DNA from 4 places in the Mesorhizobium sp. RCAM 06353 genome. Region 4 is predicted to be linked to each of the others. Evidence: riboswitches for the same ligand, from Rfam matches in the RefSeq annotation. Region 4 holds a riboswitch; each other region holds the start of a gene.

Region 1 (7,441 bases), 3.3 Mb from region 4:
AGCGCGGTCTGGAGGTCGTGGCGGCCTATACCGCCGGCGGCAAGCGCGTGCACATGTGCTATTCCTTCGACTTCCTGGCGCCGGAAAAGATCAGCGCGGGCAAGGTCCGCTCGGTGCTGGAAGCCTTCGGCAGGGTCGCCAGCGACGGCTGGTCTTGCTGGGCTTTTTCCAACCATGACGTGATGCGCCCGGCCTCGCGCTGGGCCGCCAGCGAAGCCGACCCGATCGCCTATCTCAAGGTCATCTCGGCATTGCTGATGTCGCTGCGCGGCTCGGTCTGCCTCTACCAGGGCGAAGAGCTCGGGCTTGGCGAGGCGGATCTGCGCTTCGAGGATTTGCAGGATCCGTATGGCATCCGCTTCTGGCCGGAATTCAAGGGCCGCGACGGCTGCCGCACGCCCATGGTGTGGGATGGCAGCGCCAAGAATGGCGGCTTCTCCCAGGCAAAGCCCTGGCTGCCGGTGCCGGCCAAGCATCTGGCGCAAGCGGTCAATGTCCAGCAGGGCGATCAGGCTTCGCTGCTCGAGCACTATCGGCGCTTCCTCACCTTCCGCCGTGCCCATCCGGCACTGGCCAAGGGCGATATCACCTTCATCGAAAGCGAGGGCGACACCGTCGCCTTCACGCGCCGGGCGGGCAACGAGCAGGTCGTCTGCGTCTTCAACCTCGGCGCCAAACCGGCCAAGGTTGACCTTGGCAGCCGATCACTGCAACCTTTGCCGGGACACGGGTTTTCCGGGCAGGCGAGCCCCGGTTCGGTCGGGCTTGGCGGCTACGGCGCCTGGTTCGGGCGCATCGACGGAAATCTTTGAGGAAATCACTGGGAGGAAACCAATGGCCGATGTCAATCTGAGACAAGTGAAGAAGTCCTACGGCAATCTCAACATTCTCCATGGCATCGACCTCGATATCAAATCGGGCGAATTCATCGTCTTCGTCGGTCCGTCGGGCTGCGGCAAGTCGACCTTGCTGCGCTCCATCGCCGGGCTCGAGGAAATCACGTCGGGCGAGTTGAAGATCGACGGTGAAGTGGTCAATGACGTGCCGCCGTCCAAGCGCGGTATCGCCATGGTGTTCCAGTCCTACGCGCTCTATCCGCACATGACCGTCTACGACAACATGGCGTTCTCGATGAAGATCGGCAAGGAGAACAAGGCCGAGATCGACCGGCGCGTGAAGCAGGCCGCCGAAATCCTGCAGCTGACCAAATATCTCGACCGGCTGCCCAAGGCGATGTCGGGCGGGCAGCGTCAGCGCGTCGCCATCGGCCGCGCCATCGTGCGCAATCCGAAAGTGTTCCTGTTCGACGAGCCGCTGTCGAACCTTGATGCCGCGCTGCGTGTCGCCACGCGTATCGAGATCGCCAAGCTCAAGGAATCGATGCCCAACACAACCATGATCTACGTCACCCACGACCAGGTCGAGGCGATGACGCTCGCCGACCGCATCGTGGTGTTGAAGGACGGCCATATCGAGCAAGTCGGTACGCCGATGGATCTCTACAAGAAGCCCGGCAATCTGTTCGTCGCCCAGTTCATCGGCTCGCCAGCCATGAACATCCTGCCGGCGACAATCGACAAGACCGGCAACCCGACCGTCGTCAGCCATGTCGGCGGGCGCAAGGCTACGGTGCCGATTGCCACGCCTGCCTCGGCGAAGGGTGCGGCGGTAAGCTTCGGCGTGCGGCCGGAGGACCTGATCATCGCCACCGGCGCGGATTATCTGTTCGAGGGAACAGTCGACTATGTCGAGCAACTCGGCGAGGTTCAGCTGGTCTATGTCGACATCGGCCGCGCCGACCTGCCGCTGGTGACCAAGCTGCCTGGCAACGTCGAGGTCAAGCGCGGCTCGACGTTGCGGCTGAGCGCCAATGGCGAAGACCTGCATATCTTCGACACGGACGGACATTCCTTCGCACTCCAGAAGCCGGAAGCAAAAGCGGCTTAAGACAGAACCCGTCTCGACGGCGCAAAAAAGAGCGGCGGGCATGGCCCGCCGCTCTTTTTGGAATTGGCTTCGGCTGTTAGTGGTTGCCGAAGAGGTTCCGGTCGCTGCCCTGAGGCGCGGACTTCTGTGCGTCGCCCGACGAATTGAGCAGCTTGTAGACTGGCGAGCCGCTTTCACGGATCGAAGCCGTGCGCGAGTTGTCAACCGAAGTCGCGGCGGGCTGGTTGGCGCCGTTGGAGCCGTAATTGTCGCTGCCGGCGAAAGCGCTGCCGGAGATCGCCAGAACGGCGGCGGCAGCAAGGATGATCTTCTTCATTTCAAGTCTCCTGAATTCTTCAAGTGTCGCCAGGGCGGCGAACCAAGCCCGCCGCCTGCTGGGGATCGGCTGTTAGTTGTTGCCGAAGAGGTTGCGGTCGGCGCCCTGGACAGGCGTCTGAGCAGCCGGTTCCGACTTCTTGACCGAAGCGGTGTATGAGCTGTCGACAGCAGCGGTGGCTGCAGGGGCATTCGAACCATAGTGGTCGCTACCAGCGAAGGCGCTGCCGGAAATGGCCAGAAGGGCGGCGGCAGTGAGAACAATCTTTTTCATTTTGGGTACTCCAGTATTTTTTCCGTCCGTCTAGCGGCGTGTCTTGGGATTAAAATCGCGTCGTTCGGACAGCCCCGATGTGGGAAAGCCAGCTGGCCGTTTCCAATCACGAAGTTGTTCCGTGTGGACCAAGTATCCACCACTTGAAATTGTACCAGGGCCCTCTTTGGCGAACATTTTTCGTTTTGATATCAAACCGTTAGTCAAAACCAGCGCTGCGATCACCAACTGTATCGGAGGCTCAGCGTTCACACCGTCCTGCACGCACCGTCAACAGAAACGAACCGTTCGGTTCGATTTTAGAATCTGCTAATAGTCACTTTTCGAAACCGTTAACCTTTTTTCCCCCGTTCCGGATCGATTTTGATAGCCGGTACAGCCGTCACCGCGACGATTTTGCGACCGCGGTTCTTGACCCGATCATTGTGCATGCGTGTCGCGCCACATGGATGCGATGTCGCTTTCATGCCGATGTCGCAAGCGCTGTCGTGATTAGATCACGTCATCTCAGGTGCCGCTTCGTGACGATGGAGCGGAGAATTGGGAAGCCGGTCAGAATCCGGCGCTGCCCCCGCAACGGTGGTGGAGTTCAAGTCGCAACGGGAGACCACTGGGCGAAAGCCTGGGAAGGTGTCGCGATCGTCCGCAAGGACACTCCAGAGCCCGGAAACCAGCCCGAGATTTCTAGAACTCGACTGATCGCGGTGGGCGGTCAAGAGGCGGATGGCGCATGTCGGCTTTCGCCGGTCTGCGCCTAATCCTTCCTCAATCACCACCAGTTCAGTCCTTGAAGTATGAGGACAGGACATGGATACGCGCAACGACATGCTGAGGCTCTTGAACAGCCGCAGGGACGGCTTCTCGCTCGAGCAGCCCTTCTACACGGATCCCGATTTCTTCAAACTGGACATGGAGCTGATCTGGTATCGCGACTGGCTGTTCATCGGCCATGATTGCGAACTGCCGAAGCCCGGCAGCTTCATCACCGTACAGATCGGCGACTATCCGGTCGTGCTGGTGCGCGACCAGCAAGGCAAGATCAACGCCTTTCACAATTCCTGCCGCCATCGCGGCAGCCGCGTCTGCAACACCGACAAGGGCATGGCCGCCAAACTGGTCTGTCCCTATCACCAGTGGACCTATGAGCTGGACGGAAGGCTGCTGTTTGCCCGCCAGATGGCAGATGGTTTCGACAAGAGCCAGTTCAGCCTGAAGCCGGTCGCCTGCGAAAGCGTGGCCGGCTATATCTTTATCTGCCTGGCCAAGGAGCCCGCCGACTTCGCACCGATGCGGGCGATGATCGAGCCCTATCTCAAGCCGCACCGGCTCAGCGAAGCGAAGATAGCCTTCGAAAGCACCATCGTCGAAAAGGGCAACTGGAAGCTGGTCTGGGAAAACAACCGCGAGTGCTACCATTGCGCCGGCAATCATCCGGAGCTGTGCAAGACCTTCCCGGAAGCCCCGACAGTGACCGGTGTGCAAGGCGCCGACAGCGACCCGGAGATGCTGGCGCATTGGGCGAAATGCGAGGCAGCCGGCCTGCCGAGCAAGTTCCGTATCGACCCGGCCGGGCAATACCGCGCCACCCGCGCGCCGCTGCTGCGCGATGCCGTCAGCTACACCATGACCGGCAAGCGGGCGGTGAAGAAGAACCTCTCCGACACAGTCTCCGCCGACCGTATCGGCACCTTGATGCACTATCACTATCCGACGACCTGGAACCATATCCTCATCGACCATGCCGTCACCTTCCGCGTGCTGCCGATCAGCGCCACGGAAACGGCAGTGACGACCAAATGGCTGGTTCACAAGGATGCGGTCGAGGGCGTTGATTACGATCTTGCCGAACTCACCCATGTCTGGACCGAGACCAACGACCAGGACCGCCGCATCGTCGAGGAAAACGCCTTCGGCATCCTGTCGCCGGCCTATGAACCCGGCCCCTATTCCGAACTCCATGAGGGCGGCGTGATCCAGTTCGTCGACTGGTACGCGCGCTTCATCGGCCCGCGCCTTGCTGGAGACGGCAGGCCGGCTCTGCGCAGTGTCGCCTGAGAGGTTGAGGGATGAACGCGATGACTGATCTTGGCCTCTATCGCCATCTCGACCAGATGGCGCCCTGGAACGACAGGCTGCAGGTGCTGGAAGTGATCGGCGTCAGCGACGAGGCGCCTGACGTCAAGACCTTCACCTTCCGCTCCGACAACCAGACCTGGTTCCGCTACAAGCCGGGCCAGTTCGTGACGCTGGAACTGCCGACGTCGGACGGGCCGCTGATGCGCACCTATACGCTGTCGTCCTCGCCGTCGCGACCATTCTCGATCGCCGTGACGGTGAAGGCGCAGGCCGGCAGCATCGGCACGCGCTGGATGTTCGATCATCTGAAGCCCGGCTCGCACGTCAAGGCCTATGGGCCGGCGGGCGACTTTTCGCTGCACAGCCACCCGGCGGCCAAATATCTGTTCATTTCGGCCGGTTCCGGCGTGACGCCGATGATGTCGATGCTGCGCTGGCTGAACGACTGCGCGCCATGGACCGATGTCGGCTTCGTCAACTGCGCACGGCGCGCCGAAGAGATCATCTTCCGCAAGGAACTTGAGCTGCTCGGCGGCCATATGCCGGGCCTGTCGCTCGGCTTCATGATCGAGGAGCGATCAAGCCGCGAGGGCTGGTACGGCCATATGGGTCGCATCGACGCCATCCGGTTGCCGCTGCTGGCGCCCGATTTCCGCGAACGCGAGATCTTCTGCTGCGGTCCGGATCCCTTCATGCGCGCCGTGCGCGGCATGCTGGACGCCGCCGGCTTCGATATGACGAAATACCACCAGGAGAGCTTTGCCGCGCCCGCGGTGGAGGAAATCCCGGCACCGTTCGCATTGCCGGCTGGAGACGGTGACGCCGTTCCGGTCGAAGCCAAAACACCGATCCGCTTCGCGCTTTCGAACGTCGACGCCGAGTGCGTTGCCGGCCAGACCGTGCTGCAGACCGCGCGCTCTTCGGGCGTGCGGATCCCGGCGGCCTGCGAGTTCGGCCTGTGCGGGACCTGCAAGGTGAAGAAAGTCTCCGGCGCGGTCGAGATGAGCCACAATGGCGGCATCCTCGATCACGAAATCGACGACGGCTTCATCCTCGCCTGTTGCTCGAAGCCGTTGTCGGCTCTCGAAATCGAAGCGTGAACGGTTCGCGATCCAGCTGATCCCCAAAAATGGCCGACGTCTTGCCGGCACCGCTTGCCTTGCCAACGAAGAACCGAGCGTTTACAGGCGTTGTCGGTGGAAGCGATCCTGCTGGAGGGACGGGATTTGCAAAGCGGGGCAATAATGATGCGTGATAGCAACGCCTATGCGGTTGCGAGCAGGGACATCGTCTTCGAATCCTTCGACGGCGAAGCCGTGGTGCTGAACCTCGCGAACGGCAAGTATTTCGGCTTCTCCGATTCCGGCAGCAGGGTCTGGCAGGCGCTCTCGTCGGGGGTCGATGCCCAGGCCCTGACCGGGCTCACCGCCGGCGGTTCGACACTGGGCGCCGCTGAACTCGCACACTTCATCTCGCAATTGCTCGAACTGGGGTTGCTGGTGCGCTCGGAAGCAGCGTCGCAACCGCTGCCGGGCGATTTGGCTGCCGAGCTTGCCGCCACGAACGAGCCGCTCAAGGTGAGTATTCACGACGACCTCGCCGACCTGATCATCGTGGATCCCATCCACGAGGTCGAGGAACCCCTCGGCTGGCCGGCGGTCAAGCAGGCATCCTGACGAGCCGGCTGCGTCAGAGATAGGGGCGCAGGATGCCGCGCGTCACGCTCGAAACCTTGCCGGATTATGCCCGGTATCTCATCACCGCTGCTGAAGCCACACATTATCCGGCCACGCGGACGGTCCGCCTGCCCCGGCTGGAGCTGACCGCGCATGTCGGTACCGGTGTGCTTGCGGAGGCGCTTGGCAACGCCTTCGTGGAGGCCGAGGATGACCAGGCGGAGCCATCGACATGCCGCATCTTCACCGTTCATCCCGGCATTGACGGCATCCCTGAGCCGGCACGGTGGGGCGACGCGCATTTCACCGAATACGGCTTTGCCGAACGGCTCGCCGAAGCGGAGCTGCGTGGCCACTATTTTCACGATCTGGACTTCTGGCAGGTCTACGATCCGCAACGCCGCGTCGGCGTCCAGCTGATGACCTCGCCCGATGCCTTTCCGCCCTGGGAGCCGACAGCCCCGCTGCGGGCCTTCCTGCACTGGGAGTATGCGGCGCGCGGCATGCGGCTGACCCATGCCGGCACGCTCGGGGCCAAAGGCAAGGGCGTGCTGCTGGCGGGTGCAGGCGGCGCCGGCAAATCCGGCACCGTCGCCGCCGGCCTGCTCAACGGGCTGGACAGCGTCGGCGATGACTATGTGCTGATCGATCTCGGCGCCGGCGTGACCGCGCGGCCTCTGTTTTCCACGCTGAAGCAGGACCCGCAAGGTTTCGCGCGGCTGGGCCTGAAGCAGCGGCTGAGGATCGACAGCCCCTTGAACTGGCAAGGCAAGCACACGTTTCACATTGCCGACATCGCGCCACGGCCGGTGCCAGCAGAGCTGGACATCGTTGCGCTGGTGGTGCCACATATCGGCGGTGGCGAGACGAGTACGGTCGTGCCGGTGTCGCGTCGAGACGCCATGATAGCACTGGCACCGTCGGGCATCATGCAGATGCCGGGGGAACGTGAAAGCGGCTTCCGTTTCTTCGGCGATCTCACCCGCCTGCTGCCAAGCTACCGCCTGTCCTTGGGAACACGTCCCGAGGAGATTGCCGGCACTGTTGCGGATTTTCTAACACGAGTTGTTTCGTGAAGCTGAGCGTGATCATGCCCGTCTACAACCGCGAACGCTATGTCGTTTCGGCTTTGCGCTCACTGCTGCGGCAGCGC
Region 2 (7,441 bases), 2.0 Mb from region 4:
GGGACGAGCTTAATCCTCAACCATGATCGTGTCCAAAAGCCGGTAAGGCTGCTCCGTGCCTCAATCCGCGTCGAGCGGCTCCGTTCCGACCGGCTTGCCGTCGCGCGACAGCCTGATCTTCTCGACCTTGTCCTCGGCGGCCTTCAGCAGCCGGTCGCAATGCGCCTTCAGCGCCTCGCCGCGCTCATAGATGCGGATCGACTGGTCGAGCGGCACGTCGCCACGCTCCAGATCATCCACGATCTTCTCCAGCGCGTCGAGTGCCTGCTCGAAGCTCATTGCCTTGACGTCTTCGTTGGTCTCAGCAGCCATCATTCATCCTTTCATCAGTCGCCCGACATGAGCGGCGACCGAAAATGCCAATCCCTGCAGATCGTAGCCGCCCTCGAGCAGGCTGACGAGCCGGTTGCCGCTGTGGCGGGCCGCACGTTGCACCAACTGGCCGGTCGCCCAGTCGAAATCGTCCTCGGTCAGATTGATCTCTGCCAACGGATCGCGGTGGTGTGCGTCGAAGCCGGCCGAAATGATGATCAGATCGGGCGCGAAATTGTCGAGCGCCGGCAGGACGCGCGACAGGAAGGCATCGCGAAACACCTCGCTGCCGGTCTGCGGCGCCAAGGGCGCGTTGACGATGTTGCCGGCGCCAGTCTCGCTCTTCGCGCCAGTGCCAGGATAAAGCGGCATCTGGTGCGTCGAGCAATAGAGCACCGACGGATCGTCCCAGAAGATGTCCTGCGTGCCGTTGCCATGGTGCACGTCCCAATCGACGACCGCGACGCGCTCGACGCCATGCTTCTTCTGCGCATAGCGCGCGGCGATCGCCGCCGTGTTGAAGAAGCAGAAGCCCATTGCGGTGGCCTTCTCGGCATGGTGCCCGGGTGGGCGGGCGGCGACGAAGACGTTGTCGGCTCGGCCTAAAAAAACATCGTCGACGGCGGCGTTGGCGGCGCCGATCGCGGTGATCACTGCCTGCCAGCTCTTCGGGCTGGCGGTGGTGTCGGCATCGACGCGGGCAAGGCCCTCTTCGGGAATGGCGGCGCGGATGCGGGCGACGAAATCGGCGGGATGCGCGTAGAGGATGGTGGCCTCGTCGCCCTCCGGCGCCTTGACGCGATCAAGCGCGGCAAAGGCTTCGTCGTCGAGGACGCGCTCGATGGCGCGCAAGCGGTCCGGCCGCTCGGGGTGACCGGGCGGTGTGATGTGCTCAAGAAAGATCGGGTGGGTGTAAAGACGGGTTGTCATGCTCCCTATCTAGTGCCCCGGCGCCGCGATGGCCATGCGTAGCGGCTCGATCGCTGGGGAAAATCACACCTGCGTCCATTGGCGTCGCTGCGGGGATTGGCGCCGCAGGAGCTTCGGCGTAAGGTCGCGGCCACTGCCTGGTGCCCGCCGCAAGCGGGAGAATCGGGAACACGGTTGAACTCCGTGGCGTGCCCAACGCTGTGAGGGGGACCGCGCCGGTAAATGCCACTGTCTATGACGGGAAGGCACCGGACGCGGGTTGATCCCGAGCCAGAAGACCGGCCTGGCAGGCATCGTCATCCGCATGGTCAGGCGGAGGACATGGACTGAAATCGCAAGGGGACGAGCGATGCCGGAAACTGTAACCGCTTCTATGAACGACGGATTCGACCGGAGGGCGCGCGACGCAGTCTACCGCGCCATGTTCACGCGGCGCGACGTCCGCAGCCATTTCCTCCCCACCGCACTCGATGATGAGGTGCTGGCGCGCTTGCTGCTCGCTGCCCATCACGCGCCGTCTGTCGGCTTCATGCAGCCGTGGAATTTCATCGTCATCCGCGATGCCGCGAGACGGGAGAAGGTGCGCGACCTGTTCCTCGCCGCGCGAGAACAGGAATTGCCGGCGATCGAGGCCGAAAGACAGGCGCTCTACCGCAAGCTCAAGCTGGAAGGCATCTGCGAAAGCGCGCTCAACATCTGCATCACTTGCGACCGCCAGCGCTCGCAAGGTTCGCCACTCGGACGCTGGCACAATCCGGAGATGGATCTCTACAGCACGGTTTGCGCGGTGCAGAATTTCTGGCTGGCGGCGCGGGCCGAAGGCGTCGGCGTCGGCTGGGTCAGCATCATCGAGCCGCAAGCGTTGAAATGCCTGCTCTCCATTCCCGACCATGTAACGCCTATCGCCTATCTCTGCGTCGGCCGTGTTTCCGAGTTCGCACCGAAACCGGACCTTGAAACGCATGGCTGGGGCCGGCGGCTGCCGCTGCCCGAACTGATCATGAGCGAAACATTTTGCGGGCAAGGCGAGGCGCGGCTCAAGTCAGCGGTGGCGGACCTCAACATCGCTGTCATTGCGCCGGCGCAGCCCGCCGATCAGCGCGTCGCGCCGGCCGTGCCCCAGCGCGAGCCGCCGAACGAGGCCAGCGCCTTGTCCTTCAACTCCCTGAACTTCGACGACCCCTCGGCCAGCCGGGCATCCCAGGCCGGATCGGGCACCTGGCCGGCGATGGTCTTGAAATAGACCTGCATCAGGCAGGCGATGGCGAAGGGTTCTATGAAGGCCGCCTTGAAGGCCCAGGCGAAGACGATGGCGAGCACGAAGGCCCAGCCGGCCAGTTGTCCCGGCATCATGAACAGAATGGCGGCGGCCGGGGCCAGCATCAGCAGGAAAATGACGAACGACACGCCCCACATGATGACCGCCAACCAGATGGCGTTCTTTACCATGGTCTTGCCGTTCTGGGCGTAGAGCACGACGCCTTGCCGCGCGGTCTCGAAGGGCGAGGACGAATTGATGCGGATGTTGTAGCCGAGGATGATCTCGTCAACATAGGTCAGCGACAGGCGGATCACCGTGTTGATGAAAGAGACCAGCCCGCTCAGGCCTGGAATGGGCAGGAAAGCGGCGATGCCGCCAAGCAGGCCGGTGATGGCGCGGATGGCGCCCTTGACCAGCTGGTCGACGACGAAAAGGATGTTGGCCTCGGCGAAACGCTCGGTGACGACCTGCTTCGCATAGGCGATCTGGTTCTGGCCGTCGGGAACATCCCGGCCATCGATCAGATGGACCATGACGGCGATGTGGCCGGCCTTGACGACGTAGAGGATGTATTCGCGGATCCAGTAGACGGCGATCGAGACGACGCCGAAACCGACCACGCCACCCCACAGGGCAAAGGACATTGGCCCGTCGGGATCGGTGGAGATATGGCCGACGCCATAGCCGACCGAGGCGCCGGTGCCGGTCGCCATGATGTAGGCCAGCGTGATGCCGAAATAGACGATCATACGAAAGACAATGAAGGGCCAGGTCCTGATCATGATGGACACCGACCGGCCGATCTCGAAATCCCACATGCTCCGAATCTCCCCTCAGAGATGGCTGCGGAGGATGCGCTCTGCCTGAAGATTGTCAATCGGGGGCGGTGGCCAGCGAGGCGCCAAACGGGGATTTGGGTCTGTTATGAACCTGGTTTTCTGAGGAGGCCTTCAAGCAGCTGCTTGAACGCCGCCACCACCATCTTCGATGTCGCTTCGGGATCGTTCGAATTGGCAATCCGCTGCGCCGCCTGGCTGCTGGCGCCGTTGATCAGCCGTGCGGCGGTCTCGGGGTCGACGCTCGGGACGACCACCCCCTCCCCCTGCAGCGCGGTCAGATGATCGGTCATTGAACCGACGCAGGCATTGGCATTCGACCATTGTGCCGGATCGCCCAGCACGGCTGGACCATCCCGGAACATGATGCGCTGGATTTCCGGCTCCAGCGCCATCTCGATATAGGTCGTGCATTCGTCGACGAAGTGTTGCCAGCGGGTCGGCGCTTTCGAGGCGACCTCATTCACCCGAGCCGCCATCTCGCCGTCGATTTCGGCGATAACGGCTTCCAGCAGTCCCTTCTTGTCACCAAAATGATGATAGAGCGCGCCGCGCGTCAGCCCGGCCGAGGCAGTGAAATCATCCATCGACGCTTCGGCGTAGCCTGTCGTGCCGAAAGCCTGGCGTGCCGCGGCGATCAGCTTGGCGCGTGTCTCGGCAATCATCTCCTTGCGGGGTTTGTGCATTGCGTCTGGCCCTATCCACATACGCTCCGTATGCCAATTGACATACGTTGCGTATGGTCTATCTAATCTTCATACGCTTCGTATGTAATTGTCAGATCGCCCTTTGTCGAGGAACGCCATGCGAAACCCCTATGCTGAAATCTTTCGTGCTCCGGGAGCCAAGGGCTTCGCGGCCGCCGGCTTCATCGCGCGCCTGCCGATCGCCATGGCGCCGATCGGCATTGTGGCCATGCTGTCGCAGACGCGCGGCGAATACTGGCTGGCGGGCGCAGTCTCGGCGACATTCGCTCTCGGCAACGCATTCGTTTCGCCGCAGACTTCGAGGCTGGTGGATCGCCTTGGGCAGACGCGGGTTGCGGTCCCCACCACCCTCATCACATTTATCGCCTTTGCGGTGCTGATTGCCGCAGCCAATCACAACTGGCCGGTATGGACGCTGTTCGTGTCGGCGCTGGCGGCAGCCGCCATGCCCAGCATGCCGGCAATGGTTCGCGCGCGCTGGACCGAGCTTTTTCGCGGACGTCCGCAAATGAACACTGCATTCGCCTTCGAGTCGGTCGCGGACGAACTGGTCTATATTCTCGGCGCATCGCTTTCGGTAGGGCTTAGCGCCGCGCTGTTTCCGGAAGCCGGTGTCCTGGCAAGCACGCTGTTTCTTGCCATCGGCTGGGCCGCGTTCATCCTGCAGCGTTCAACCGAACCACAGGTGCGGCCGGTTGGTCATGGCTCCAGCGGCTCGGCAATCCGTCTGCGGCCGGTGCAGATCATCACCTTCGCCATAATTTTCGTTGGCGCGACCTTCGCGACGACGGAGGTCAGCACGATAGCGCTCACCAAGGAGCTCGGCCAGCCCGGTGCCGCCAGCCTCGTCATCGGCGTCTATGCAGTGGGATCGTTCGTGCTCGGCATCGTGGTCGGCGCGCTCAACCTGACGGCGCCACTACAGCGGCAACTCGCCATTGCAGTCGCCGTCCTGGCGCTCAGCACATTGCTGCCGCTCACGGCTGGCTCAGTGCCGCTGCTGGCCCTGACCGTGTTCCTTAGCGGCGTGGCGATCTCGCCGACCTTCATCACCGCGTTCGGCCTGATCGAACGGCATGTGCCGGAAGCGATGCTGACCGAGGGCATCACCTGGGTGACAACAGGGATCGGCATCGGCATGGCGCTGGGCGCGTTCGTCGCCGGCGCGGTGGTGGATGCGTTCGGCGCCCAGAGCGGGTTCTGGGTCTCCGTTGCATCAGGCACGATTGCGCTGGCCACAGTGCTGCTCGGCCAACGCAGCCTGGCCACCCACAGGTGCGAGCTGGATGGATGCGAAGCCGCCGCGGTTCCCGCCGAGTGACGGCCAGGATATGTTGAGATTCAGGTCAGGCCGCGCCGAAAATGATGGATTTCGAGAACCGGAGCGCAGCGGACTCCGTGAGCACCGGAAGCGCAGAAAGCCGTCATTTGCAGGCCGGCCTCACCTGAATATCGACATATCCTAGAGGATCTCGGTCTTGGCGATGTGGATGCCAAAGCCTTCGAGGCCGACATAATGGCGCTCGCGTGAGGCAATCAGGTTGATCGAGGAAATGCCGAGATCCTTCAGGATCTGAGCGCCGAGGCCGATCTCGCGCCATTCGTTCTCGCGCCGGCGGGCCTCTTCATGATCCTCGCGGTCGCCACTCAGCGGGCGCTTTCGCTCCTGGTGGGCGACGCCGACCGAACCCTCTCTGAGATAGACGATGACGCCGCGCTTGCGCTCGCCCATCGCTTTCATGATGCCGTCGAGCCGGTGGCTGGTGCCGAAGACGTCGGTCACCACATCCTCGGAATGCAGGCGCACCGGCACCTCCTCGCCGTCGCGGATGTCGCCGAAGACGACGGCGACGTGATGCATCGTGTCCCAGGGCAGCGTGTAGGTGAAGACCTGCGCCTTGCCGCCGAGCGTGTCGATATCGGAGCAGGCGACGCGCTCGACCAGCGTTTCCTTGCGCTGGCGGTAGGCGATGAGATCGGCGACCGAAACCTGCTTGAGACCATGCTCCTCGGCGAAGGCCTGCACCTGCGGGCCCCGCTTGACGGTGCCATCATCGTTGACCAGTTCGGAAATGACGCCGATCAGCGGCAGGCCGGCGAGCTTGCACAAATCGACCGCCGCTTCGGTATGGCCCGAACGCATCAGCACGCCACCTTCGCGCGCGATCAGCGGAAAGATGTGGCCCGGGCGGACGAAATCGGAGGCACCGACATTGCCATTGGCGAGGTTGCGCACGGTGAGCGTGCGGTCGTCGGCCGAAATGCCTGTCGTCGTGCCATGCTTGAAATCGACGCTGACGGTGAAGGCGGTGGTGTGGGCGGAATCATTATCGGCAACCATCGGCTGCAGGTTGAGCCGCTTGGCTTCCTCGCGCGGCATCGGCGTACAGACGATGCCCGAGGTGTTGCGCACGATGAAGGCCATCTTCTCCGGCGTGCAGTGAACAGCAGCGACGATCAGGTCGCCCTCATTCTCTCGCCCGTCATCGTCCATGACGACGACGATCTCGCCGCGTTCGAAGGCCCGGATGGCTTCGACAATCTTCTTCTGATCGTAAGGCATGGACGCTCGCTTTGCTCGCAGGGCAGTAGGGGAATAGGGCAGTAAGGCAGCAGGGGAAAGCAAAAATTTGGCTGTCTGAGCGTTGGGCGTAGCATACTGCCCTACTGCCCTACTGCCCTACTGCCTTCCCCGTCTGTCCCCGATGGCGCAGATAATGATCGGCGATGGCGCAAGCAACCATCGCTTCGCCGATCGGAACGGCGCGGATGCCGACGCAGGGGTCATGCCGGCCCTTGGTCATCACCTCGACGTCGTTGCCGTCCTTGTCGATCGATTTGCGCGGCGTCAGGATCGACGAGGTCGGCTTGACGGCGAAGCGCGCAATGATCGCCTGGCCGGTCGAGATGCCGCCGAGGATGCCGCCGGCATTGTTGGACAGGAACACCGGCTTGCCGTCATTGCCGATGCGCATCTCGTCGGCATTCCGTTCGCCGGTGATGCGCGCGGCCTCGAAACCATTGCCGATCTCGACGCCCTTAACGGCGTTGATCGACATCAGGCCCGATGCGATGTCCTGGTCGAGCTTGGCATAGATCGGCGCACCGAGCCCTGGCGGAACGCCGTCGGCAACGATCTCGATCACCGCGCCGACCGAGGAACCGGCCTTGCGGATGCCGTCGAGATAGCTCGTGAAGACGGGAACGGAAGCGGGATCTGGGGTGAAGAACGGGTTCTCGGCGTCGCCGATGAAATTCCAGTTCCAGTTGGCGCGGTCAATCGATTTCTCGCCCATCGAGACCAGCGCGCCGCGCACCACCATGCCCGGCACCACCTTGCGCGCCAAGGCACCGGCCGCCACCCGCGCCGCCGTCTCACGGGCCGAGGAGCGGCC
Region 3 (7,441 bases), 1.5 Mb from region 4:
CGAGGTCGTTGCGGGCCTCATCCAGCGACGATTTGGCGTTGATGCCTTTCTGGGCGAGATCGGCGGCGCGATCGTATTGCGACTGGGCGTAGTCGACCTCGCTGCTGGCGGACTTTTCCTGCGCCGTCGACTGGCTGTAGGCAGCGCGCAGCTGCTCGACATTGAGGCGCGCACCGGCAACCGCGGCGTCGGCCTGGGCAAGCGCGATCCGGTAAGGCTCGGGGTCGATGGTGAACAGAAGGTCGCCCTGCTTGACCATCTGATGGTCCGATATGGCAACCTGGACGATGCGGCCAGCGGTATCCGAGGCGATCGACACCTTGGCCTGCTGCAGATTGGCGTTCTCCGTCTCCTGATAGCGACCGCCGGTCACCCAGACATAGCCGCCACCGATAATTAGCACCGCCGGCAAGGCAAACATCAAGAAGAAGCGACCCATGCGGCGCTTCTTCTTCGGCTCCGGGACCGGCTGTACGGGAGGAGCGACCGCGACAGCAGCGGCAACCGGCTGGGCCGGCGCTTCCATCTCCACCTTGGCGGCGTTTTCGTCTACCTTGGCTACCGCGTTCATGCTGCTGCGCCTTTCGTAGGCTCGACTTTGTCCGAGGACGAGGTATCGCCGTCGGCGAGATTCTGCGCCATCGCATCGAGCGCCCTGATCAGGACGCGACGGTCCTGCGGCGAAACGCCGACAAGCGATTCCTCATAGACTTCGCCGGCGAGGCTCTTGACCTCGGCATAGGCAGCGCTCGCCTTGGCGGTCGGGAAAATCATGCGCACGCGGCGGTCGGCGGCGTCGGCGCGGCGTTCGATCCAGCCGCCCTCCTCCATCCGGTCGACAAGGCGCGAGACGCTGATCGGCTCGATTTCGAGCAGTTCAGCGAGCCGGGCCTGGGTGACGCCTTCCTCCTTGGCGACACGCACCATAAGCCGCCATTGCGCGGACGACAGGCCAAGCCCGCTGGCGCGCGTCTCGAAGCGCTTGCGCAGCAGACGCTGCACGTCGTGGATCAAAAATCCAAGCCTGTCTATGCCATCTGAAACCATGAGCGGTATATATAATAAGCGTGCTTACTATTCAAGACAGTATGTTGCGGCGGAAGCCGGCAAATATGCATGGCGATCTTGCGACGCAATCGTGGTTAGCGATTGATGAACCCCCGATATCGCATAGTCCGGCCTGCGGCATCGCATTCTTGAAATCCAGCGGAAGCAAGAGCCTATGGTCGACATCTGGCAAGTGGGGATCGTTCCCGAACCAATCCAGAGGGTCTTTACTCCCGAGGGCTTCGACAAGAGCCGGGTTGTCTGGCTCCCGCGCCAGGGCCCATCCAGCTACATTGCCGATCCCTTCGGCCTTTGGCATGGAGACCGCTTCACGGTGCTGGTCGAGTTCTATGACTACCGGGTGCAGCGCGGCGAAATTCACTATTACAGTTACGATGCGGCGTGGACACTGAGAGAGAGTGGCATTGCGCTGAAAGAAGATTTCCATTTGTCTTATCCGCAGCTGATCCGGTTGGGCGAGGATATCTTCCTGCTTCCCGAGGCATATCAAAGTGGTCGCTTGACGCTTTACCGCGCGGTCGACTTCCCCAAGGCCTGGCAACCCGTGGCAGTATTGATGAACGAAGCGGCCGTTGACGCTACAGTTGTCCATCACCAAGGCGGCTGGTGGATGTTTTACGCGCTGTACGGGCACGACGGTCGAGACCAACGCGAGCTGCATCTGGCCTGTGCCAATGCCTTGACCGGTCCGTGGCGACAACATCCGCAAAACCCGGTGCGCACCGGCCGGGATTCATCGCGTCCCGGCGGCTCGCCGATCGTGCATCTGGGCCAGTTGTACTTGCCGGTTCAGGACTGTTTGGCCGACTATGGCAAGGCGCTCAGCCTGCTGCGCGTCGACCGGCTCAGCCCGGATGATTTCGCGGCCAGCATCGTCAAACGTCTCACGCCGGAAGGCTGGCTCGATGGCTTTGCCGACGGGCTTCACACACTGTCGGACGGCGACGCGGTCACCATGATTGATGTCAAACGCGCCGAGTCCTGACCCAAACTTAGCCCGGTCAAACCATTGCGCCGGCCACGGCTTCGGCTTGCCTCACCTGGCTGATAGCCATGTCGCAGGGCACCACGCGGATACGCTGATCATAAACGGTTGCGGATCAACAAGGTGACGACAAAGAATGCGCCGAGCGAACTGGTGATGATGCCGATCGGCAGTTCCTGCGGCGGCAGCAAGGTTCGCGCCAGAAGGTCGCTTGCCAGCAAAAGCACCGCCCCGAACAGCGCACAGCTTGCGACCAGGCGCCGATGCAAGGGACCCGCCAACGGCCGCGCCAGATGCGGAATCATCAGCCCGACAAAACCGATCACCCCGGCGACCGAGACGAGAATTGCCGTCGAGAAGGCGGCGACGAGAAACGTCGTCCTGCGCATCCGCGCCACTGGCACGCCAAGGCTTTCGGCGGCGTGTTCGCCGGCTAGAAAGGCATCGAGCCAGCGGTGGTTCCACAGCGCATAGGCCAAAATGGTGCCCGCGCCCAGAGCGCCGAGCCAGATATTGTCCCAGCGTGCCAGGCCAAGGCCGCCCATCGTCCAGAACAGGACGGAGTGGGCGGCACGCTGGTCGCCTGCGAAGACCAGATAGTTGGTCAGGGCGGTGAACATGAAGGAGACGGCCAGGCCGGCAAGGATCAAACGTTCTGGCCCCTGCCCCTTCACCCGCGCCACCAGCAAAAGTACGACGAAAGCGGCAAGTATGCCGCCGGTGAAGGCGGCAACCGGCAAGGTCCAGATGCCAAAACTGTCACCAAAGATGGTGATGACGGAAACAGCACCTGCGGCAGCCCCCGACGACAGGCCGAACAGGAAGGGATCGGCAAGATCGTTGCGGGTCACCGTCTGCAGCAAGGCGCCTGTTATGCCGAGACCGCCGCCGACACAGACCGCCAGGATGGTGCGCGGCAGCCTGAGATCGACGACGATCTTGCCGACCGGACCCGACACCTGGTGCCCGTTCAACCCGACAGCATGGCCAAGCGAGGCGATGACGTCGGTCAGAGGTATCAGCGTCGAACCATAGGCGATCGACAGCAGCACGAGGGCGACGACCGCCGCCGTGCCCGCCGCCATCGCCAGCGCGAATGCCTTGTGCCCTGAAAGCGCACCGGATTCATGCCCGCGGACAAGAAGCATCAGAACGCTTCCGGATGCATCGCCTTGGCGATCTTGGCGATCGCTTCGATGTTCGCCGGCCCAGGCGTCAGTTCGGCATAGCGAAGGGCCACGAAGCGCTCATTCTTGACCGCGTCGGTCTCTTTCATCGCCGGATGGGCCTTGAGGAAATCGAGCAGTTTCTTGTAGCCGCCACCATCCTGGTAATCGAGCAGGATGAGGAATTGCGGATTGCGCGACGCCACCGTTTCCCAGTCGGTGTTGCCCCAGCTGGTGTCCATGTCGGCCATGATGTTGTCGCCGCCAGCCGCGGTGATCATGGCGCTGGGAATGGCGAATTTTCCGGCGGTGAACGGCTTGTCCTCCCCGGAATCATAAAGGAACACCCGTGTTCCCCTGGCGCTGCCGACTTTCGCGGTGATGTCAGCCAGTTGCGCCTTCCAGCCGGCAACAAGCTTCTCCGCTTCGGCGTCCTTGCCAAAAATCTTGCCCAGCTTTTCGACGTCGCCATACAGAAGGTCCATCGAGGCGGCCGGCCTGGTCTTGTCGAGATGGACGCAGCTTTCGGTCAGCACCAGCGTCTTGATGCCGTGCGGCGCGAGCGTGTCGGGCGTCACGTCGCCGCCCGGCTTCATGCCATAGTACCAGCCGGCGAAGAAGAAATCGGGTTCGACCGCGACGAGGTTTTCGAGCGTCGGGTATTTTGGCGCCAGTTCGGGAATAGAACCTTGCTCGGCCTTGAATTCGGGACCGACCTTGTACCATCCGGTGATGCCGGTCAGGCCGACGATCGACGGCTGCAGCTTCAGCGCGAAGGCCATCTCGGCCATGTTGAGATCGTGGATGACGGCGCGCTTGGGTGGCGCGTCGAAGGTCAACGACTTGCCGCAGCTGTCGACGGTGACGGGGAAGGCGAAGGCCGTCGAGGCCAGCAGCGAGAGGACGAGCGACAAAGCGAGACGTTTCACGGATTTTGCACCTTGGTTGAACAGCGGCGGATGACGGATGGTTTTGATCAGGATGGCGGCGCGGCGCGGTTCGGAACATCGAACACCGTCAGTTCGCGATCCTCGGTGGGATGGCGCAGGCGAAACACGTCGACGCCGAAAATCTCGCGGATCAGTTTTTGGGTCAGCGCTTCGCGCGGTGCCGCCAGCACATGCAGCCGGGCTTCGTGCATCACCGCGACCCTGGTGGCGAAGGGCGCTACCAACGCCAGATCGTGCAGCACGGCGATCACCGTCATGCCGAAGCCGGCCACAAGTTCAATAAGCTCGCCTCGGGCGCGCGGGTCGAGATGGTTGGTCGGCTCATCGAGGAACAGCACTTTCGGTTCCTGTGCGATGGCGCGCGCCAGCTGGGCGCGCTGGCGTTCCCCGCCCGACAGCGAGCCGATGCTGCGGCCAAGCAGCGGCAACAAGCCGGTCCGGCGCAGCGCGTCCACGACAATGTCGCGTTCCTCGCTCCTGCGCCTCAGGCCGGCATGCGGGACGCGGCCAAGCTCGACATAGTCGATCACCGCCAGCCGCGGATCCGGCTGGTCGGTCTGGCCGACGACGGCGATGTGCAATGCCCGTTCGGCGGTCGAGATCCTGTCGAGGCGGCGCCCACCAAGCTTCATCTCGCCGGAACTTGGCCTGAGCATGCCCGACAGCATGCGCAGCAGCGTCGTCTTGCCGGCGCCGTTGGGGCCGATAATGGCGAGGCGATCACCAGCGGCAACGGACAGGCTGACCGCATGGACCAGAGCCCGGCCATTCGCTGTCGCGCCGAGGTCGCGGGCTTCGAGGAGTGGCGTTGTCATCGGTTCCCATCCACAGGCTTGGCCGGTGCCGGGATACGGGCCAGCGTCTTGCCGGCCAGTCGCGGCGGACGTTGTCCGGAATTGCACCAGCCGTCTGCCAGCGATGCATAGAGCCTGGCAAATCGCACGAGATCGCCGGCGTCGGCCTCGGCGTCGATGGAGCCGAAGAGATAGGCGGCCTTGCCCGGCGCCTGGAAGGCTACCGTCAGCGGTCGCGCGCAGCCCGCCATGCATTCGACGCCTTCAACCGTGAAGCCGAGCGCCACAGCGGGTTCATGGTGGGCCGCGAGCCGGGACCGCAAATCGGCGCATAGGCTTTCGCCCGACCTGATCCCTGTCGGAACGTCACGGCAAAGCGTGCACACGATGATGCGATGATCGATGGCGCCGTCCAACTTTCCGTCACTTTCCAAAACTGGCGACGGAAGGATGTTGGCGAGCCGGCCGACAAGACCGACGTCCACGTTTCCTCCCGGCACACCCCGTCCGGTCAACTCAGTGATGGCAGGTCTCCTGGCTCGCGGGTCTCGGCTCAATCCTGCCTTCCCAGCCTTGCCGGCCAGTGGCATGTCGGATCTTGCTCACCGCTTACAGTTGCGGGGGCAGCCACGGTCTCGACCTTGAGGGTCTCACCGTGTTCCCTTTTCACCCCTTGCCTTTCGGCGCGGGGACCATCACCGGGCCATCGTAGTTTTGCCCCGAGCGCATCGCAACGATTCTTTTCGACTGGTCCTGTCACCATCGCGGCACCGGCATCCTGCGGCCTCATCAGATAGCGGCTTGCTATATCTCTATCTGTAATGTAATAACAGAACGATTTAAGAGATTCCCTCTGTTGATGTCAATCCCTTGCCACAACCCTTCGAACTATCGCTGAAGGTTGCGGACGCAGACGGGGCGGAGTTCACGTGAACTCCGCCCCGGATCGGATAGTCTGCAGGCAGACGTGCTTACTTACCTGACAGCTGCTTGGCGTTCTCTGGCGTGATCGCTGTCGTCTCGACAGTGACCGTCGTATCCACCGAAGTGGCGCAATCAAGCAAGATTTTCTTCGACATCTCGATCGCTTCCTTCGCACCTGTCGGGTAGGTGAAGGTCGCCGCCCAGTCACCCTTGGCGACGGCTTCGATGCCGCCTGCCGGGCCTGGCAAGCCATCAGTACCGATGATCTTAACGTCCTTGCCGGCGCCCTTGGCGGCAAGCAGCGCGCCGGCCGCCATCATGTCGTTCGAGGCGTAGAGCACCTTGATGTCGGGATGCGCCTGCAACATGGCCGAGAAAGCGGTCTGGGCTTTATCCGGCACCCAGTCGGCGGCCTGCTCGGCGACGACCTGGATCTTGGCATTCTCCTTGACGCCGTCCTTGAAGCCATTCAGCCGCTCGACGGCCGGTGTGGAGCTTGGCAATCCTTCGAGCACCGCTGCTTCGCCGCCCTCCGGCAGCAAGGTCTTGGCGGTGTATTTGCCCGCTTCGAGCGCGATCTTGTAATTGTCGCCGCCGATGAAGGCGGTGTAGTCCTTGCCGGGATCGCCGACCGTCTTGCGGTCGAGTTCGATGACCGGGATGCCGGCATCCATGGCGCGCTTCACCGCCGGTGTCAGCGGTGCCGCCTCGAAGGGCGAGATCAGCAAGAGATCGACTTTCTGGGTGATGAAGTTGTCGACCTGCGAGGTCTGCGTGTTGACGTTGCCAGCGCCGTCGGCGATCTGCAACGTGAAGCCCGGCACTTCCTTGGCGGCCGCCGTCAGCTCGTCATTGACATGCTGGCGGTAGGGCTCGGCATTGTTCGCCTGTGAAAAGCCGATGATGAACTGGCCGTCTTTGGCGCAGGCCTTGACCAACGGTTCGGCAGCCTGGGCGGCTCCCGCGATGCACAGGCCGGCACCTGCCAGGAGCACGGCCTTGAGGGTGCGGCTTTGTCTTATGGTTTTCATATTCACTCTCCTCCTCGTCGGGCCGGGGGGCCAGACCTTGGTTGACTGACTTCCACTTGCTGCCGCCTTCCTCCTAACGACCCAAACCCTCGCGGCGGCGAACGAGGGATTGAATGACTGCCGCCAGCACGATGATCGCGGCGGTCGCGAGCAGTTGAATGGCGGGTGTGATGTTGTTGAGCTGAAGGATGTTGGCCAGCGCGCCGAGCATGATGGTGCCGGCCACGGTGCCGACCATCGAGCCGGCGCCGCCGAACAGGCTGGTGCCGCCGATGACCACGGCGGCGATCGCCGTGAGCTCATAGCCCATGCCGTCATTGGCGCTGCCGAAATTGAACTGGCCGGCATGAACGATACCGGCAAGAGCGGCGGCAAAGCCGGTGATCGCATAGACCGAGATCTTGACCATGGAGACGGGCACGCCGGAAATGCGCGCCGCGCGCTCATTGCCGCCGACGGCGAAGACATAGCGGCCGAAGCGCGTGGTGTTGAGCACGATGGTTGCGATCGCGGCAAAGACGAT
Region 4 (7,441 bases):
TCACGGTTGGGCGGGACAGAAGAAGGCCGGGACATCGGATCAAGCGACGCTTTGGGCCAGAGCTGGGAAGCCTTTGACCGGTTACGCTTTTTGCCGGTTATGCGTCGGTTTCCTCTTAATCGCCCGGGATTGAGCACGGCAGATTTGACCGGTGAGTCTGCTTTGGGGAAGCAATGTCCACCCATGTACGCCATCCGATCTGGCTCCCGGCCCTCAAGGCCGCGGATGCGCGCACCTTCGCCTCGCTCTATGCAGTCGAATCCTTCGCCCGCGCCACGGTGTCGAGCGTCATCCCGATCCAGGCCTACGAAATCCTCCACAACGAGCAGATCGTCTCGATCCTCTACACGATCGTGGCGCTGCTCGGCCTGTCGGTGACCTTGTTCATGCCGATGCTGATCCGCCGCTTTGCCCGGCGCTGGGTCTACACGGCAGGCGCCTGCCTGCTCGCCATCGGCTCGCTGTTCTTCGTCACCCACACGCTGGCCGGGCAGTTGGCCGGCATGCTGTGCCGGGTCATGGGCGCCAGTGCGCTGTCGATCACGCTCAACCTCTACATCATGGACCACATCCGCAAGACCGACTTCATGCAGGCCGAATCGCTGCGCATGGCGTGGTCGATGTTCGCGTGGACCGGTGGGCCGACGCTCGGCATCTTCCTCTACACGCGCTTCGGCATCTATGCCGCGCATGGTGCGGTGGCGGTGTTCGCGTTTGCCCTGCTGGCGCTGTTCTGGACCTATCGGCTGGGCGACAACCAGTCGATCCGGCCAGGCAAGACCCGGCCGGCCAATCCGCTCGCCAATATCGGCCGCTTCATCGCGCAGCCGAGGCTGAGGCTCGCCTGGCTGATCGCCTTCGGCCGCTCCTGCTTCTGGACGACCTTCTTCGTCTATGGCCCGCTGTTCATGGTGATCACGGGCGAGGGCAAGCTGGCAGGCGGCCTGCTGGTTTCGGCCGGCAATGCGCTGCTGTTCATGGCGATCTTCTGGGGCAAGGCTGGAAAACGCTTTGGCGGCAGGCGCACCATGACATTCGCCTATTTCGCCATGTCGGCGATGCTTCTGGCGGCGGGCACGGTGGGCGAAACCGTGCCGCTGCTCACCGGTGCCTTCCTGCTGTGCGGCGCGTTCTTCACCATTGCGCTCGACGCGCTGGGCTCGACCGCCTTCATGCGCTCGGTGCGATCTTATGAGCGGGCGCAGATGGCAGCGGTCTACCGCACCTATCTCGATTTTTCCGAGCTGACGCCGCCGCTGGTCTATTCCGTGGTGTTGATCTTCTTCGGACTGGGCTCGGTGTTCATCACGCTCAGCCTGCTTGCGGCGGTTTGCGGCTTCGTGACGTGGCGCTATCTGCCGAAGTCTTTGTGAAGGATCACGGCGCAAGCGCCGCGTGCCGCTCGCGCACCCAGTTGTGGAAGCGGTGCAGGTCATATTCCTCGGGCATCAGCACGCCGGCTTGGTGGCGCATCGAGCGCAGGCCCCTCTGGTTGACCTCGCAGATCGCCGCATCCTCTTCCAGCACCTGTGTGCCGAAGGCGACGATGTTGTCGATGTCGGTCGTGGCCAGCGCCTCGGGCGCGAACAGCCATTCGGCGACAAGCTCCGTCTGTTCGGGGCCGAGCGGCACCAGGCGAACGGTCCTGACATAATCGACATGACCGACGATGAACATCGAGGGCAGGCTGGTGACGTAGGTCTGGCCGGCGGCACGTTCGGCCGGTGTCAGGCCTAAGAAGACCGGCCCGTGCGTCTGGCCATCGCGTGACCATGTTTCGGCGCCGGCGCGCAGGCCGCCGGAAAACTCCGGCGCGTCATTGTCGGCGTGGCGGGTCCATTCGGGATCGTCGTGCCGGCTCATCAGGCCGCGGCCATAGATCGGCACCAGCCGCGACAGGTCCTTGTGGACGCCCGGACAATGCAGGCACTCGTTGAAGTTTTCCCAAAAGATCTTCCAGTTGCAGTTCATCACCTTGCGCAGCACATGGCCTGAGACCAGTGTTTCCAGCGGCCAGTTGCCGAGATTACCGGAGGCGGGGTCGAAGGATTCCTGCGCCGAGCCGGCCGCGTCCTCCTGCAGATTGACGAAGACGAAGCCGCGCCACACCGACAGCGCGACGCGATAGAGCGGGTGGTCGGCCTTGTCGAAGCCGTCCGGCAGCGATTTCGACGGCACGCGCACAAGGTCACCACGCAGCGAATAGGACCAGGCGTGGTAGGGACACGTGATCAGCCGCGCCTTCAGCCGGCCTTCGCTTTCCTGGCACAGCTGCGAGCCGCGATGGCGGCAGGTGTTGTGGAAGGCGCGCAGCGCGCCGGTGTCGTCGCGCAGCACGATGATGTCCTGCGTGCCGATGCGGAACCGGCGGAACGCCAGCGGCTGGGCCAGATCGGCCTCGCGACAGACGAGCAGCCAGTTTTTGTACCAGATGGCATCAAGGTCGCGTTGATAGGCTGCCGCATCCCAATAGGCCGATGAGGGCAGCGTCGGTTCGGCCCGGGTCAGGCCGTTATAGGGATCGCGCTCGCTGGCAATGGGCTGCATGGCTGGCTTCCTGTGAAGGCTCCAGCCGACACCCGGCCAGGAGAATTGTCAATTGTCGTGCCTGGAGACGGCATGGCGCAATCGCGCTGTTTGCCGGCGGAATTTGGTTTGCCGCGTGTCGTGATTTTCCCTATAGTCATACAGTCGTCGGTTCCGTTTTGGAGCCAAGAGGGAATGCGGTGCGGGCTCGTTTGTTGCCCAATGCCGTGGCTGCCCCCGCAACTGTGTGCGGTAGTCCTCTCCATATGCCACTGAAGATCTCGTCTTCGGGAAGGTGGAGAAGGGCGCTGATCCGCGAGCCAGGAGACCTGCCGACGACGGCAAAACTGACAGGCCCTCGGGTGGAGGGTGAAAGGACAAGATATGACTACCGCTTCCGTCTCCCTCGGCGCCTCCGTCTCCTCGCAGTCGCGCTTCATGCAGCTCGCTCTTGCTGCGTTTCTCGGCATTTTCGTGATGGGCTTTGTCGGCTTTTCGCATATCGATGCGATCCACAATGCGGCTCACGACTATCGCCATTCGATGGCGTTTCCCTGCCACTGACGAGGATCTGACATCATGAACCTGTTTCGCAACGTCGTGTTCATCGCGGCGATCGCAGGGCTCGTGGCTGGCGTCGTCCTCGCCTGCATGCAGGCCTATGCCACCGTGCCGCTGATCCTGAAGGCGGAAGTCTACGAACAGGCCGGCGGTGGCCACAAGCACGACCATGCCGCGGCACCGGCCGCAACGGATACCACTGCCATGAGCACGGCCGCCCCGGCGGGGAATGCCATGAGCACTGCGGCGCCGGCCCCGGCCGAAGCGACTGCTCCGGCGGAAGACGAGGGTTGGGCGCCGGCCGACGGTTTCGAGCGTTTCGCCTTCAGCGTGCTTGCCAATATCGTCACCGGCATCGGCTTTGCGCTGATCCTGGTCGCTGTTTCGGAATTCGCTGGTGGCATCGGCACCTGGCGCCAGGGCGTGTTCTGGGGCCTGGCCGGCTTCGCCGTATTCACGCTGGCGCCTGGTCTCGGCCTGCCGCCGGAACTGCCGGCCATGCCTGCGGCCGATCTGACCGAACGCCAGATCTGGTGGTGGGCAACGGTGGCGGCGACCGCAGCCGGGCTCGGCCTGATCGCGTTCCGCAAGTCACTGCCGCTGGCGATCCTTGGTGTGGCGCTGATCGTCGCTCCGCACATCGTCGGCGCGCCGCAGCCCGACAGCTTCGAAACGCCGATCCCGGAAGGCCTGCACCACCAGTTCGTGGTGGCGGTGACGGTGACCAATCTGGTGTTCTGGCTGGTGCTTGGCGCCGTCGTCGGCGTGGTGCGCGGACGCTTCACCGGCACCGCGACCAGCCTGCGCGACAGCTTTGCCTGATCGAAGCTCGCTGACCTTCATCATCGGCGGTGCGCGCTCCGGCAAGAGCGCGCACGCCGAAGCCCTGGCGACGGCGTTGCCGTCACCATGGGCCTATATCGCCACGGCTGAAGCCTATGACGACGAGATGCGCGAGCGCATCGCACTGCATCGCTCGCGGCGCGGCGAGGGCTGGATAACCGTCGACGCACCGCTCGATCTTGCCGGCGCGCTTACGGCTCTGCCTGACAACCAGCCGGTGCTTGTCGACTGCCTGACGCTGTGGCTGACCAATCACATGCTGGCCGATCACGATCTCGAGCTGGAATGCCGGCGGCTGACGGATGTGCTGTCGCGGCCGCGCGGGCCCTGGTTCGTGGTTTCCAACGAAGTCGGGCAAGGTATCGTGCCGGACAATGCCCTGGCGCGCCGATTTCGTGATGACGCCGGACGGCTCAACCAGCAGGTCGCGTCGATTGCCGACACCGTGCTGCTGATGGTGGCGGGGCTGCCGCTCAAGGTGAAATGAGATGACCGACATCGATGATAAGGACGAAGAGCGCCACCGCGCCAAGATGGCCAAGCGCAAGGCGGTGCAGGATGCCGAGGTGGCGAGCAAGACGGTCGAGAAGGGGCTGCTGATCGTCAACACCGGCCCGGGCAAGGGCAAGACGACGGCCGCCTTCGGCCTGGCGCTGCGGATGCTCGGCTATGGCAAACGCGTCGGCGTCGTGCAGTTCATCAAGGGCAAGTGGCACACCGGCGAGAAGGACGCCTTCGCCGCCTTCGGCGATCGCGTCATCTGGCACGCGATGGGCGAGGGTTTTACCTGGGAAACGCAGGATCTGAAGCGCGACATCGCGGCCGCGGAAGCTGCCTGGGCCAAGGCGCTGGAGCTGATCGCCGATCCGTCGATCAGCCTTGTCGTGCTCGACGAACTCAACATCGCGCTGCGCTACGACTATCTCGATCTCGACAAGGTGGTTGCGGCGCTGAAAGCGCGGCGCGAAGGCCTGCATGTTGTCGTTACCGGTCGTAACGCCAAGCCGGCGCTGGTCGAGGCGGCTGATCTGGTCACCGAGATGGGCGTGACCAAACACCATTTTTCGGCAGGCGTGAAAGCGCAGCAGGGGATCGAGTTCTAGAACACCAGAACCGCGATCATCGAAACCAACCCGAACAGCGCGATCAGCAGATAATCGGCGACACGATAAAGTTTCAGCGCCCGCCTGATGTCGCCGCTGTCGACGTCGCGGCGGCCGCCTTCGCCCATGAAGACGTCGTCGACCACGATGCCGCCATAGCTGCGTGGCCCGGCCAGCGCCAGACCAAGCGCGCCGGCCATGGCGGCTTCCGGCCAGCCGGCATTGGGGGAGCGGTGCTTTCTCGCATCGCGCCCCACCGCTTGCCGGGCACTGCGAGGGTCGGCATCCCTGACCAGGAAAGCCGCCAGCACGATCAGCAGCGCCGTCAGCCGCGATGCCGGCAGGTTGATCCAGTCGTCGAAGCGCGCCGCCGCCCAGCCGAAGGCCTCGTGGCGCGGGGTGCGGTGGCCGATCATCGAATCGGCGGTGTTGGCGGCCTTGTAGGCGGCGCCACCGGCCAGCCCACCGACGCCAGTCCAGAAGGCGGGGGCGACGATGCCGTCGGAAAAATTCTCGGCCAGGCTTTCGATTGCCGCACGGCAGACGGCGGCGCGGTCTAACGCTTCGGGATCGCGGCCGACGATGCGCGAGACGGCGACACGGCCCATGGCGAGGCCACCCGAGTCCAGCGCGTCGGCAACAGCCTCGACATGGTCGTAGAGGCTCTTCTGCGACAGAAGCGATGTCGCCAGAAGGGCGGCGATGAACAGCCCGAACGGAACGAACCAGAGCAGGACAAGCTGCACGCTAAGGCCAATCACCGCCGGCACCAGCACGATGACCAGCAGCGCCTGGACACCGCGTTGGCGACGAAGCGCGTCGGGATCAGTGGCGCGGTTGAGCCTGCGATCGAGAAAGGATATCAGCCTGCCGAACCACGTCACCGGATGGCCGATGGCGCGGAACAGCCAGTCCGGGTAACCGAGGGCGAATTCGACGGCCAATGACAGGAAAGCGATCAGGATTGACATGAAGCTTCTTGATGGAGCGGTGGACCATGGTGGAAGTCTTGGCCGGGCGAGGGTGCTTTTCCCCAACGCCGTGCAGCCTTTCGTCGACCTCTCGACTGGTATCAATCCGCACTCCTATCCGCTTTTCGAGCTTCCCGCCACCTCGCTGTCGCGATTGCCGGAAGCCGCGCGCGGGCGCGAGCTGACGGAAATCGCGGCCAGCACCTATGGCGCGCCGTCGCCGGCCAATGTCGTCGCGGCGCCCGGCACGCAGATCCTGCTGCCGCGCGTGGCTTCGCTGGTCAGGCCCGGCAAGGCATTGGTGCTGGGGCCGACCTATGCCGAACATGCGCGTACAGCGGCGATTGCCGGGCATCAGGTGAGCGAAGTCAGCGATTTTGCGGCACTGGCGGACGCCGACCTCGCCATCATCGTCAACCCCAACAATCCGGACGGTCGCGTCATCGAGCGCGACCGGTTGCTGGCGCTTGCCGCCGGGCTGCGCGCCAAAGGCGGGCTGCTGGTCGTCGACGAGGCCTTCATGGATGTCGGCCCGCGCCAGCACAGCCTCGCCGGCGATGTTGGGCAGGGCGGCATCGTCGTGCTGCGCTCGTTCGGCAAGTTTTTTGGGTTGGCCGGCCTGCGGCTTGGGTTCGCGCTGTCCGATGCTGCAACGGTCGGCCGGCTGGAAACGCAGTTCGGACCCTGGGCTGTCGCCGGTCCGGCGCTGGAGTATGGCATTCGCGCGCTTGCCGATATTGGCTGGCAGGACGCAATGCGGGCATCCCTTGCCGAGGCAGCGGCGCGGCTCGACGGGCTGTTCGGCCGTTTCGGCGTGGCTGTCGCGGGCGGCACCACACTCTTCCGCTATCTCAGCCTGCCCGATGCAGCCGGCCTGTTTTCTGCGCTTGGAGAGCGCGGCGTGCTGTTTAGGCATTTCTCCGACCGGCCGCATGTCTTGCGTGCCGGTCTGCCGGGGAGTCAGGAGGAATGGCGGCGGCTCGAATCCGCCCTTGCCGAATGGGCGACGCGGCGCGAGGATCGATCGAAGGGTTTTGAACGATGATCCATGTCTGCTCGCTGGCGAAGATCGAGGAAACGGTGGCGAGGACCGGCGCCGACCGCATGCTGTCGCTGCTCTCCGTCGGAACCGATGTGACGCGGCCGGCCTCGATAGCGCGGGAAAACCACCTGCATCTGGTCATGCACGATATCGCGGTGGCGCAGGATGGCATGACCATGCCGGGCGAGGAGCATGTCCGCAACCTGCTCGACTTCGCCCGTCGCTGGGATCGGACAAAGCCGATGGTGGTGCATTGCTATGCCGGCATCAGCCGCTCGACTGCTTCCGCCTACATCATCGCCGCCGCACTGGCGCCGAAACGCGACGAGGCCGAGCTGGCTCGCACGTTGCGGGCGCTGTCGCCCTCGGCGACGCCCAATCCGCGGCTGATTGCC

The links. A riboswitch is a leader RNA that binds a small molecule or an ion and turns the genes downstream of it on or off. The one in region 4 is predicted to bind cobalamin.
Region 1: linked by a shared signal. The riboswitch ahead of AC56QX_RS03530 (aromatic ring-hydroxylating oxygenase subunit alpha) and the one ahead of AC56QX_RS19670 (CbtB domain-containing protein) in region 4 are both predicted to bind cobalamin.
Region 2: linked by a shared signal. The riboswitch ahead of bluB (5,6-dimethylbenzimidazole synthase) and the one ahead of AC56QX_RS19670 (CbtB domain-containing protein) in region 4 are both predicted to bind cobalamin.
Region 3: linked by a shared signal. The riboswitch ahead of AC56QX_RS27140 (DUF1636 family protein) and the one ahead of AC56QX_RS19670 (CbtB domain-containing protein) in region 4 are both predicted to bind cobalamin.

Annotation. Positions count from the first base shown of each region.
Region 1 covers NZ_CM185031.1:792,190-799,630, forward strand. The annotation lists gene bglA (beta-galactosidase BglA) at 1-812, shown strand, start outside; gene AC56QX_RS03515 (ABC transporter ATP-binding protein) at 835-1,947, shown strand; gene AC56QX_RS03520 (DUF680 domain-containing protein) at 2,024-2,263, opposite strand; gene AC56QX_RS03525 (DUF680 domain-containing protein) at 2,336-2,536, opposite strand; cobalamin riboswitch at 3,029-3,229, shown strand; gene AC56QX_RS03530 (aromatic ring-hydroxylating oxygenase subunit alpha) at 3,344-4,591, shown strand; gene AC56QX_RS03535 (FAD-binding oxidoreductase) at 4,612-5,712, shown strand; gene AC56QX_RS03540 (PqqD family protein) at 5,809-6,288, shown strand; gene AC56QX_RS03545 (serine kinase) at 6,321-7,364, shown strand; gene AC56QX_RS03550 (glycosyltransferase family 2 protein) at 7,361-7,441, shown strand, end outside.
Region 2 covers NZ_CM185031.1:6,064,642-6,072,082, forward strand. The annotation lists gene AC56QX_RS29485 (exodeoxyribonuclease VII small subunit) at 61-312, opposite strand; gene AC56QX_RS29490 (histone deacetylase family protein) at 316-1,242, opposite strand; cobalamin riboswitch at 1,364-1,543, shown strand; partial or broken gene bluB (5,6-dimethylbenzimidazole synthase) at 1,664-2,173, shown strand; gene AC56QX_RS29500 (hypothetical protein) at 2,338-3,321, opposite strand; gene AC56QX_RS29505 (TetR/AcrR family transcriptional regulator) at 3,426-4,025, opposite strand; gene AC56QX_RS29510 (MFS transporter) at 4,144-5,367, shown strand; gene ribB (3,4-dihydroxy-2-butanone-4-phosphate synthase) at 5,509-6,609, opposite strand; gene aroC (chorismate synthase) at 6,719-7,441, opposite strand, start outside.
Region 3 covers NZ_CM185031.1:5,581,082-5,588,522, forward strand. The annotation lists gene AC56QX_RS27110 (HlyD family secretion protein) at 1-571, opposite strand, end outside; gene AC56QX_RS27115 (MarR family winged helix-turn-helix transcriptional regulator) at 568-1,047, opposite strand; gene AC56QX_RS27120 (glucosamine inositolphosphorylceramide transferase family protein) at 1,223-2,053, shown strand; gene AC56QX_RS27125 (FecCD family ABC transporter permease) at 2,152-3,201, opposite strand; gene AC56QX_RS27130 (ABC transporter substrate-binding protein) at 3,201-4,148, opposite strand; gene AC56QX_RS27135 (ABC transporter ATP-binding protein) at 4,196-4,984, opposite strand; gene AC56QX_RS27140 (DUF1636 family protein) at 4,981-5,448, opposite strand; cobalamin riboswitch at 5,471-5,675, opposite strand; gene AC56QX_RS27145 (substrate-binding domain-containing protein) at 5,935-6,918, opposite strand; gene AC56QX_RS27150 (ABC transporter permease) at 6,992-7,441, opposite strand, start outside.
Region 4 covers NZ_CM185031.1:4,075,086-4,082,526, forward strand. The annotation lists gene AC56QX_RS19660 (MFS transporter) at 174-1,373, shown strand; gene AC56QX_RS19665 (aromatic ring-hydroxylating oxygenase subunit alpha) at 1,378-2,547, opposite strand; cobalamin riboswitch at 2,679-2,877, shown strand; gene AC56QX_RS19670 (CbtB domain-containing protein) at 2,911-3,090, shown strand; gene AC56QX_RS19675 (CbtA family protein) at 3,106-3,909, shown strand; gene cobU (bifunctional adenosylcobinamide kinase/adenosylcobinamide-phosphate guanylyltransferase) at 3,902-4,417, shown strand; gene cobO (cob(I)yrinic acid a,c-diamide adenosyltransferase) at 4,419-5,033, shown strand; gene cbiB (adenosylcobinamide-phosphate synthase CbiB) at 5,030-6,004, opposite strand; gene cobD (threonine-phosphate decarboxylase CobD) at 6,003-7,049, shown strand; gene AC56QX_RS19700 (tyrosine phosphatase family protein) at 7,046-7,441, shown strand, end outside.